One region of the Tissierella sp. MB52-C2 genome, then DNA from elsewhere that is predicted to be linked to it. Evidence: riboswitches for the same ligand, from Rfam matches in the RefSeq annotation. Region 1 holds a riboswitch; the other holds the start of a gene.
The links. A riboswitch is a leader RNA that binds a small molecule or an ion and turns the genes downstream of it on or off. The one in region 1 is predicted to bind thiamine pyrophosphate.
Positions count from the first base shown of each region.

Region 1 (6,053 bases):
GATTCATTATTTGAATTTCTCGTCCAATTTTATTTATTTTACCATTAACTATTATCTTTTCACCAATACTAAACTTATCCTTTAAATATTCTTGATTAAACCATGTTAGATATGCATTATACATATTATTCTTCACAGGAATTTTCAGGATAGATAAATTATTTCTAGGTCTTATTATATTTGCCTTACCTACAACTTCAACTTCTAGGCTTATTTTTTCATTTATCTGAGCTTCTCCCAAATCTCCAAACTGAGACCTATCATCATAGTCTCTAGGAACAAAATATAACAAATCTTCCACTGTATTTATATTTAGCCTTTTTAATCTAGAGGCTCTCTTAGGTCCTACACCTTTTATATACTGGATATTCATTGATAGTGATTCCATAACTTCCTCCAAGTTTATAATATTATAAAACCCTGCCAAAGGCAGGGTTTTTATTCCACGGAAAATATATAATAATATATTGGTTGACCTCCAAATATTAATTCAATATCTAAGTCATCGTATAAATCAGATAAGTGCTTTTCTAAATCTTGAGCTGTTTCTTCACTTAGGTCACTTCCATATAAGATTGTAATCAATGAAGCATCTTCATCAACCATATTTTCCAGCAGCTTAAGTGAAACTTCATTTATTTCTTTTCCACTGGCAACTATATCTCCTTCAGCAATGCCTATAATATCGTCCTTATAAATTTTTGTATTATTAAATTCTGTATCTCTAACAGAGTAAGTGACCTGCCCTGTTTTTATATAGGTTATTGCTTCCTTCATAGTTCCTGTATTTTCTTCTATAGATTTTGATTCATCAAAAGCAAGTAAAGCAGCTATTCCTTGAGGTATTGTCTTAGAAGGAATTACAGCAATATTTCTATCACTAAGCTCTTTGGTTTGTTCTGCTGTCAAAATAATGTTACTATTATTAGGAAGAATAAATATATTTTCTCCCGTAGTATTATCAATAGCCTTAAGTATATCCTCTGTACTTGGATTCATAGTCTGACCGCCAGAAACCAAAGTATCTACATTAAGTCCTTTAAATACTTCATCTACTCCTTCTCCTATGGAAATAGCCACAAAAGAATATTTTTTCGTCGGTTTAGATTGCTTTGAATTAAAAAGAATCTCTTCATGTTGGTATCTCATATTATCAATTTTTATATCATTTAACTCTCCGAGACTCAGGGCCCTTTCAAGCACTGTTCCGGGATTGTTTGTATGAACATGGACTTTTATTAATCCTTCTCCCCCTACTACTAGTAAAGAATCTCCTTGTACAGATAATTCCTCTCTAAAGGAGTCAATATCATTGTAATTAGTATTAATTATAAATTCAGTACAATACCCATATTTAATATCATCAGTATCTATATGTTCTTGACGAACATATTCTTGTTTTTCTACCTTTTTTTCTTCAACTTTAATTTCAACATTATCTATTCCCGCTAAGGCGTTATAAGCCCCTATTAAGACATAAAGCAGACCTTTGCCACCAGCGTCTACGACTCCCGCTTGCTTTAAAACTGGAAGCATTTCTGGAGTTCTGGCAAGGGATTTTTCTCCATGATCTATTACCTTTTTCAGGAAAACTAAAATATCTTTTTCTTGTTTACTAATAGATACAGCATATTCTCCACATTCCCTAGCTACTGTTAGGATAGTTCCTTCCGTTGGTTTCATAACAGCCTTATATGCCGTATCGGCAGCTTGTTTAAATGCTTCTGCAATTGTTTTTATATCTGCAGTATCTTTTTCATTTAATCCGTTTGCAAATCCACGAAAAAGTTGTGATAAAATAACGCCAGAATTACCCCTGGCTCCCATAAGGGAGCCGTGGGATGTAGCCAATGCTATTTTACTAACACTATCTTCATTTAAATTAATTCCTTGTTTAATAGCAGAATTTACTGTAAGTGACATATTCGTACCTGTATCTCCATCAGGAACAGGAAATACATTTAAGGAGTTTACCTCCTCCTTATTATCTTCTAGGAACTTTGCTGCACCTGCTAATGCCTTTTTTAGCATTGTTCCATCTAGAATTTCTATTCTCAATTATAGTACCTCCTTAAACTACTTTCCAACTCTAATTCCTTGTACATGTACATTTATTTTGTCTATTTTTAGACCTGTTAAACTTTCAATGTTAAATTTAACTCTTTCTATTATATTTTCAGCAACTACAGAAATTCTTACTCCGTATTCCAATATAACATGCAAATCAATCGTTAACTTTTCGTCTTTCGTATAGACTTTAATGCCTTTAGCTAAATAATCCGATTTTAATAATTCAAACAATCCATCTGTCGCATTTTTAGAAGCCATACCCACTATACCATAACTTTCCATTGCTGATATTCCCGCAAGAGTAGCTATTACATTATCATCTATACTAATTGCTCCATATTCGGTATTAGTTTTGGCTGACATAAATAATCGCCTCCTTATTTTAAATATGCCATATTTTCTATTTTACCCCAAATTTAGAAATAGTTCAACTAAATCATATTATAATAATACATTTTAGTTGCATTTTTACTAATTATTGTGTTAGAATATAATGTGTTATTATTGAATAAAAATACTTAATAAGTATTTTCATAGTAGTTAAGGAGGTGTTTCGAATGGCGAAAGTTTGTGAAGTATGTGGAAAGGGAAAAGTATTTGGTAACAAGGTTACTTTCTCAAATAAAAAGAGTTCAAGAAGTTGGTCACCTAACATTAGATCAGTAAGAGCTGTTGTTAATGGTGGAACGAAAAAAGTTAATGTTTGTACTAGATGTTTAAGATCTGGATATGTTGAAAGAGCATTATAATTATGTAATCAAATTAAAAAAGGCTTCTATCTAAGAATTATAAGGAGGCCTTTTTTGAGACTCATTTATGCAAAGTCCTTTTATGTAAATACTAAAACGGGACTTTTCTGTTTTTATAAAACAAGGCTTCCACTTATAAAGGAAAGCCTTATTTTATTTTTAAAATTAATGCACCCATTATAAGGAGTCCTATTCCTATTAATACTAGAATAAATTGTATAGGTATAAACCTCATAATTATTAATAGTCCTACTACTGCCAAAGTTATACCTACTATTTTTTTTATCCTCCTTATATATCTATAACAAAACCTCTTCATAAGCAACACCCCTAAGCACTTTATTATATCCTATTCATATAATAAATAAATAGTTACAAAAAAGCTTAAGAATATATAGATAACCAACATCATAATAAAAAATACACGTTCGTGCTGTTTCGAATATGAATAACTCCTACAACTCATTCAGCTACAAAATCCTAAAATTTATAAACTCGCTACGCTCAAACATATAAATTTCTTTACGGATTTTATAGCTTCATTCATTGGGAGTTATTCCATATTCTGCAAATGCACTTTCTTAGTATTTTTTATTATGATTTCATGTTGGTTATCTATATCTTAAGCTTAATCTTTTGACACAAATATTAGTGCTCTTCCCTTATGAATCTGAACTTTTCCAATGTCTTCAATGATTTTATTACTAATTCCAAGAGTTGAACCAAAAGAGATAAATTTATTATCTAAGTTATAGAAAAATCCTTTTAAAGATACAATTATTCCATCATTTGATATAGGTATAACAGAAACATAATGATCTTTTAAATTTTCTATTTCCAAATAATTGTCTGTTAAATAAATAATATTATTATCATCTACTATTTTTCCTTTAATTCCTTTATCATGTAAAGTATTAAGCAAGAATATATTCGCCATTGTATGATCTTGCCTAGACCCTGTTACTCCCATAAGTACAATTTCATCATATCCCTTATCTACTAAATAATCCATAGCTAACTCTGTATCTGTTACATCTTTAATAGATGAATATTTTTCAATAGGGACATTTTTACTTAATATATATTCTAAAGTTGACTTACTTATTGAGTCTAAATCTCCCAAAATCAAATCTGGCAGCTTGTTAATTTTCAGCAGATGTTCCATTCCTCCATCTGCACATACAATAAAATCTACTTCACTGATAATTTCTTTTAACCTATTATAATTAGTAATGGTTCCACTTGAAACTATTAGTCCTTTCATTTAAAAACCTCTTTCCTACTTTGCTTTTATTGTCTTTTCTAAAGGTTTCCATATAATTGCAATTACTATACAAGAAATAATTAGTTCTGGCACTAAATAATAAGCGTTATATTGTATTGAATAAATCCAAGGGTTTAAGTCACCTGCATATTCAGCAAAGAATATTACACCTGATAAAACATGAGATATCATTCTACCTAAAATTCCCATAAATACAGCTAAAAAAATTCCTAAATATCCCTTAACTGAATCTCTATCTTTAATACTATATGCAATTCCTGCTAATCCCAATATACCAAAAGCTAAAGGATAATCTAAAATAAATTGTACTGGGTGATAGAAATAAGGCTTTAATACGAATTGTAATATTCCATAAACACCACCTATGGTTAATCCTGGTGTTACACCCCAACGTATTGCAAATAGCATTATTGGAATCATACTTCCAGCAGTTACCGAACCACCCATCGGTGCTTCATATACCTTAATATAACTTAGTATAGTGGCTAATGCAATCATCATACCCCCTTCTGTCAACATCTTTACATTCCATCGTTTTTGCATTTGAACTCCTCCTTTAAATAAATAAACCCATCGCCAATATAGGGCAATGGGTATTTAAAGGCTAATACACACTTCCCTACGCTGGCATTATCCAGGTCAGGTCATAAGGGTCGGGATAAATCCACTCTCAGCCTTTCGGCTCCCCTAGTGCTAAACATTTTATGCAATTAACTACATTATATCATACAAAATGATTTTTACAACTCTTTAAATTCTTTAGTTCGTTTTTCCACATCTTCAGCCCCAAATATATCAGAACCAGCTACTAATAAATCAGCTCCGCAATCTAATACTTCTCTAGCATTTTGAAGCTTTACTCCACCGTCTACTTGAATTATAATATTTAAACCTCTATCATCAATGATTTTTCTTAGTTTTTTTATCTTGTCTTTCATTGCTTCAATAAAGGATTGCCCACCAAACCCAGGGTTTACAGTCATGATAAGAACTAAATCTACATCATTTAAAATATACTCTATGTTTTCCAATGTAGTAGCAGGATTTAATGATACACCTGCCATAATTCCATATGATTTTATCTCTTGTATAGTTCTATGAAGATGAATAGTTGCTTCTTCATGTACTGTTATTAAATCTGCTCCTGCCTCTACAAAGTCTTTAATATACCTTTCAGGTCTATCTATCATAAGATGTACATCAAAGGGTAGTTTAGTTACACTTCTTAGACTTTTTATGACTGGAGGCCCAAAGGTAATATTAGGTACATAGATTCCATCCATTACATCTAGATGAAGATAGTCTGCACCACCATTTTCTACTTTTTTTATATCTTCTTTTAAATTAGCAAAATCTGCGGCAAGTAACGAAGGTGCGATCTTAGCCATTTTAGTACCTCCTTATTTTCTTTATTTCTTCTAGGAAAAGTAAATAATTCTCATACCTCTCCTTAGATATATTTCCTTTTTCTACTTGATTCTTTACTTCACAATCAGGTTCATTCCCATGTAAGCAGCTTATAAACCTACATTTCTCCCCATATTTCTTTATTTCTCTGAAATATTCTCTAAGTTCTGATTCTTCCTCAATAAAATCCACATTTAAAGAACTAAATCCTGGAGAATCTAAAACAAATGTATTATTATCCAATTCTAGCAGCTCTACATGTCTAGTCGTATGCTTACCTCTTTTAGTTTTTGAACTTACATCTCCAGTTTGTAGTTTGAAGTTTTTATTGACTCCATTTAAAAGTGATGATTTCCCTGCTCCTGAAGGACCTGCAAAAACTGAAATATTACCACTTAATATTTCCTTCAACTCTTCTATACCAATATGATTTATTGCGCTTGTCATAATTACTTTATATCCAGCTGTCTCGTATATGTTTTTAAGCCTTGATGCGTTGTCTAAATCTAAATCAGATTTATTTAGACATATGGTGACTTCCA
Region 1 is NZ_CP133261.1:1,727,011-1,733,063, forward strand. It holds gene recG (ATP-dependent DNA helicase RecG) at 1-388, opposite strand, end outside; gene RBU61_RS08685 (DAK2 domain-containing protein) at 439-2,058, opposite strand; gene RBU61_RS08690 (Asp23/Gls24 family envelope stress response protein) at 2,077-2,433, opposite strand; gene rpmB (50S ribosomal protein L28) at 2,628-2,819, shown strand; gene RBU61_RS08700 (hypothetical protein) at 2,968-3,138, opposite strand; gene RBU61_RS08705 (thiamine diphosphokinase) at 3,448-4,083, opposite strand; gene thiT (energy-coupled thiamine transporter ThiT) at 4,099-4,647, opposite strand; TPP riboswitch at 4,704-4,803, opposite strand; gene rpe (ribulose-phosphate 3-epimerase) at 4,845-5,492, opposite strand; gene rsgA (ribosome small subunit-dependent GTPase A) at 5,494-6,053, opposite strand, start outside.

Region 2 (6,053 bases), 380 kb from region 1:
GATATAAAATTTACATCAATCCCATCAGTTATTTTACCTCCTTGAGAACTTCCATTATTAAATTGAAGTATATTAACTAGTGTCCCTAAAACAGGAACACCTTCAAGGCTATTTGCAAAGGATGGGGAAATGTTTATGCTAAGAGTAAATATTCCAACTGCCGCAGCTACTGATATAAAGCTATTAATTATTTTTTTCTTACTTTTATTATTTTTTTTCATATAATTTTCTCCCTTTATTATTGAATTGTTAATTGTATCGTTTAAGGCATCAGGTATCTTTATATCTGAATAAATTTTTTTCAAATCATCCGTATTATTATTCAAAATCTTCGCCCTCCTTAAGTTCTATTTTCAAAAGTTCTATTGCCTTATAAAGCCGAGTTTTTACTGTACTTAAAGGAAGTTCTAGAATTTCAGCTATTTCTTTCAACTTTAAGTTTTGAGAGTATCTTAGTATTATGACAATTTTATAATTAGAGTCTAACTTCTCTAAGGCTTCTTTTAAGTCAATGGTTTCCACAATATCATTTTTTTCATTATTTAAATTTTCTATAGCCTTATTATCTAGATATAAAATTCTTTTAGATTTGTTTATAAAATTGATAGCACAATTGATGACTATACGAACAAGCCATGTATTAAAATATTCTGGATGTTTTAACTTGCCTATTGATATATAAGCTTTATAGACTGCTTCTCCTATAATATCAAGTGCATCTTGTTCATTGTGTACATAGCTATATGCAATTCTATATAAATCTTCTTTTTTGCTATTTATAAGAAGGCCAAAACTCTCACCATCTCCTTTTATTGCTTTAAGAACTAATTTTTCCAGTATAACCACCTCCTTGAGAATAAAATATGAGCTCATTTTTATTATCTATCTATTAGACAATTATATAGATGAAAAAGTTTTATTAAATTATATATTTAGTATATTATTTTTATATATGTGATTGTTGAATTATATCTTAAAGAGTAATTATACTTATTTAGATAATTTTTTAAATCTAATATCTGATGATAGTAGGACTATAATTGTTGAAAATAGCAATCAGTCTATAAATAAAGTTAGGGATAAAATTATATTTTGTACCTTGATTATGTTATTATTATAAGATATACTCAATATAGTTAATGTTTGTGGGGGGACTAGAAATAGTTGAGAAGGTAAAACCTGACCCTTTGAACCTGTTGGTTAATACCAACGTAGGGAAGCAAATCACTTACGTTATTGTATTTGATTAGGGTGCTTCTCTGTGTAGAGAAGTACCCTATTATTATTTAAGATAGGGTTATTAAGTATAAAAATGAATATAGTCAATGTTTGCGGGGGGACTAGAAATAGTTGAGAAGGTAAAACCTGACCCTTTGAACCTGTTGGTTAATACCAACGTAGGGAAGCAAATCACTTACATTATTGTATTTGATTAGGGTGCTTCTCCATATAGAGAAGTACCCTAATTTATTTTATATAAAGAATAAAGGGAGGAGTTTCAATGAAAAAGGTACTTAGTATTGCTGGATCAGACTGTAGTGGAGGTGCTGGTATACAAGCAGATTTAAAAACATTTTCAGCACATGGAGTATTTGGAATGAGTGTCATTGTTTCAGTAGTAGCAGAGAACACAAGTCGTGTTATCGATATACAAGATGTTACTCCAGATATGATTGAAAAACAGATTGATGCAGTATTCGAGGATATTGAAGTTGATGCTGTGAAAATTGGTATGCTGTCTACACAACTTTGTATGGAGGCAGTAGCAAGAAAACTTGAGCAATATAAGCCGTGTAATGTTGTAATTGATCCTGTAATGTATGCGAAAAATGGTTGCCCACTTATGGACCCCGATTCCATAGATACATTAATCAAGGTTGTACTACCTTATGCTGATTTACTTACACCTAATATCCCAGAGGCTGAGAAGATATCAAATATTCAGATAAGAAGCACAGAAGATATGAAAATAGCAGCAAAGCTTATTTATGATATGGGGTGTAAAAATGTTCTTGTTAAAGGTGGCCATGCTATTGGAGATGCACTGGATATTTTATATGATGGTAAAGAGTTTTATTATTTTGAAACCCAGCGTATAAATACAAAAAATACTCATGGGACAGGTTGTACTTTCTCTTCGGCTATTGCATCCAATCTTGCACATGGTATGTCTATGCCTGTTGCTGTAGAACAGGCTAAAAAATATATTACAACAGCAATTGAGCATTCCTTAAACATTGGTAAGGGTAATGGACCAACACATCATTTTTATGACCTATATAAAAATGGTTTGAACATCAAGGAAAGTAAAGGAGATTTATAATGAAAAATGAAAATCAACAGGTATCTACCTTTAGTCAAATATTATTATGGTTTGGTGCAGCGGTATCTATTGCTGAAATTATGACAGGAGCTTTACTTGCTCCATTGGGACTAGTCCAAGGTATTTGGGCTATTATTATTGGTCATGTAATTGGAGGTGCTATACTTTTTCCAGCGGGACTGATTGGTGCAAAAACTGGTCTTTCTGCCGCTGAATCTGTTCGTATTTCTTTTGGTAAATATGGTTCATTTGGATTCTCTTGGGTTAACATATTACAGCTTCTTGGTTGGACTGCAATTATGATTATTAACGGGGCAAAGGCATTTGATGGAATTACAAATCATCTTTGGGGCTATCAAAATGAAAAGCTATGGTGTATAGTTATTGGATTGCTTATTTGTATTTGGGTAGTAATTAGTATTAAAAATCTGTCAAAATTAAATACTGTGGTGATGACGGTCTTGTTTATATTTACAATTATTCTCGGTTTCACGGTTTTCAAAAATACTAGTGGAGTAAATGTAGTGGAAGAAGCTATGAGCTTTGGTACTGCGGTTGAACTTAATGTAGCTATGTCCCTTTCTTGGCTTCCTCTTATTTCTGATTATACAAGAAAGTTGGAGAAGAAAATCACAGGTACTTTGTGGAGTGTAATAAGTTATTTTGTTGGTAGTACAGTGATGTTTGTAATTGGACTCGGTGCAGCAATTTACACTGGTACATCGGATATTACATCCATATTAATGTCTGCAGGACTTGGCTTGATTGCTCTTGTAATTGTTCTATTTTCTACAGTTACCACTACATTTCTCGATGTTTATTCTGCAGGAGTAAGTACAGCTAATTTAAGTAAAAAGGTAAATGAAAAGTTTGCTGCTGTTATTGCATGTGTCGTAGGCTCATTACTTGCTATGTTTGTGCCTATTAGCCAATATGAGAATTTTTTATATCTTATAGGTTCTGTATTTGCACCCTTATTTGCCATCCTGTTTGTGGATTATTTTCTGTTGCATAAAAAAGATATAGACCCTAGTCACTCTCATAGCATAAGAAACATAATTTTATGGGTGATTGGATTTATCGTTTATCGTTTACTTATGCCTTATAACTCTATTATAGGAATCACGTTACCTGTAATGGTAGCAATGGGCTTTATATGCTTTATTATAAATAAAAGAAAGGCTGGGAGTATTAATGAATTATCTAACTAATGCTTGTGCGGATTTACTCCATGAAATCAGGATAAAAAGTCCACTTATTCATAATATCACTAATTATGTTACAGTAAATGATTGTGCAAATGCGATCTTGGCAATGGGGGCATCTCCTATTATGGCAGATGATGTTGCAGAAGTAGAAGAAATTGTTTCAATATCTTCTGCTCTTGTAATTAATATAGGAACTTTAAATCAACGAACTGTTGCTTCTATGATTAGGGCAGGAATAAAAGCCAATGAACTTCATATTCCCGTAGTTTTAGATCCTGTTGGAGCAGGTGCATCCTCACTGCGAAACAAAACAACATATAAAATTCTCTCAGAAGTAAAAATAGATGTAATTCGTGGAAACTTGTCAGAGATTTCTTTTGTAGCTGGACTAAGTGTTTCTACAAAAGGAGTTGATACTTCAAAAGCAGATGAAAAAAATGATGCAGAAGCTATTGCGAAATCGGTGGCGAATAAATATTCTTGTGTTGTGGGGATTACAGGAGAGGTAGATATTGTTTCAGATGGAATTCGGGTTACTAGAATAGCCAATGGGCATAAAATGCTTTCCAAGGTTACTGGTACAGGCTGTATGACATCTGCACTTGTAGGTAGTTTCTGTGGTATAACAAAGGATTATTATACAGCAACGGTTATAGGAATTACTTTAATGGGAATCGCTGGTGATATTTCCTTTGTAAAAACTAGAGAAATGGGAACAGGTAGTTTTCATATTGGCATTATTGATGCTTTATCAAATATGAACAGCACATATTTTCTAGAAAGGGCGAAGATAGATGAAGCCAAATATTGATTATACACTCTACCTTATAACAGATAGGGAACTTATGAGTACAGAAAAATTGGAAACTGCTGTAGAGCAAGCTATTTTAGGTGGGTGTACTGTAATACAACTGAGAGAGAAAAATTGCTCATCTTTGGAGTTTTTTGAAATAGCAATGAAGATAAAGGAAATTACAGATAGATATCAGATTCCATTAATCATTAATGACCGAATTGATATTGCATTGGCGGTGGATGCCGACGGTGTACATATTGGTCAGAGTGACATACCTGCAACCATTGCAAGAAAATTAATTGGTGACAATAAAATTCTTGGTGTATCTGCATCTACCTTTGAAGAAGCAATAAAGGCGCAGTCAGAGGATGCGGACTATCTTGGTGTCGGAGCAATGTTTACAACTGGTACGAAAACAGATGCAAAGCTTACATCCATAGATGAACTCGCACGAATACGAGAACATATTGAACTGCCTATTGTGGTGATTGGGGGAATTAATAAAACTACAATACCAAAATTTGAAGGCATAGAGATCCATGGACTTGCAGTGGTATCAGCTATTATTTCGCAACCAGATATAAAAGAGGCGGCTAAGGAGTTAAAAAGTATATTTAAGAAAGGAAAAAATTAATGACTGCTTTTAGAGATGTATATTTGATTTAGATAGTATAGTGTAAGAGTCAACAGATAATTTTAAAATTATTTGTTGACTCTTACACTATGGTATACTTTATACTGTAATTGAGCTCAAAAAACACATATATGTGAGGTAAGATAAATGTTAAAAATAGGTGATTTTTCAAAACTATCAATGATCAGTATAAGAATGCTACGTCATTATGATGAGATTGGTTTACTTGTTCCCGAGAGTATAGATGATTTTACAGGTTATAGATATTACAGTGAAGCACAATTGCCTCTTGCAGGCCGTATTAATGCACTAAAAGACATGGGATTTAGCCTGACATCTATTTCTAAAATACTGAAAAGTTATGAAAATCCACAGGCTCTAAAGGAATATTTATTGTTAAAACAGACAGAAATTCGAGAACAAGCGGAGGAAATCAATCGACGTTTACTGCTTATTGACACTACTATTCAGAGACTTGGAAAGGATGATAAGACAATGAATTATAATGTAACGTTAAAAGAACTTCCAGAAAGATATGTGGCAAGTGTACGTAAGATAATTCCTAGCTATGATCAGGAAGGAATGCTTTGGAATATTCTCATGGAAGAAACAGCATCTCTTCATATGCAAAATGGTGATCCATGCTATACTTTAGCTATCTTTCATGATGGAGAGTATAAGGAAAGCGGAGTAGATGTAGAAGTTCAGAAATCGGTGCGTGGAAATTATGAGGACACTGAAAATGTTAAATTTAAGACCGTTGCTCCTATTCAAATTGCATCAGCTACTTACAAGGGAAGTTATGACCAAGTTATAGGGGTGAATGAAGCTGTAGCTAACTGGATTCGAGATAATGGATATGAATTTAATGGTTTGTCCTTCTGTATTTACCATGTCAGTCCCTATGAAACACAGAATCCTGAAGAGTGGGTAACGGAAGTATGCTACCCTGTGAAAAAGAAATAAAATGAAATGATAAAAATCGTCCGTATGCTATAACATACGGACGATTTTTTTATTGCCAAGAAATGTCATATAAATAAAAGTAATGTACAAAATGGGTAGTGGCATATCGTCAGCATAGGTTGGAAA
Region 2 is NZ_CP133261.1:2,109,086-2,115,138, reverse strand. It holds gene RBU61_RS10620 (hypothetical protein) at 1-326, opposite strand, end outside; gene RBU61_RS10615 (sigma-70 family RNA polymerase sigma factor) at 319-873, opposite strand; TPP riboswitch at 1,138-1,236, shown strand; TPP riboswitch at 1,324-1,422, shown strand; gene thiD (bifunctional hydroxymethylpyrimidine kinase/phosphomethylpyrimidine kinase) at 1,502-2,323, shown strand; gene cytX (putative hydroxymethylpyrimidine transporter CytX) at 2,323-3,534, shown strand; gene thiM (hydroxyethylthiazole kinase) at 3,518-4,342, shown strand; gene thiE (thiamine phosphate synthase) at 4,326-4,961, shown strand; gene RBU61_RS10590 (MerR family transcriptional regulator) at 5,109-5,927, shown strand.
Region 2: it holds a riboswitch for thiamine pyrophosphate, as region 1 does, so the genes downstream of both, thiD (bifunctional hydroxymethylpyrimidine kinase/phosphomethylpyrimidine kinase) here and thiT (energy-coupled thiamine transporter ThiT) in region 1, are expected to answer to the same signal.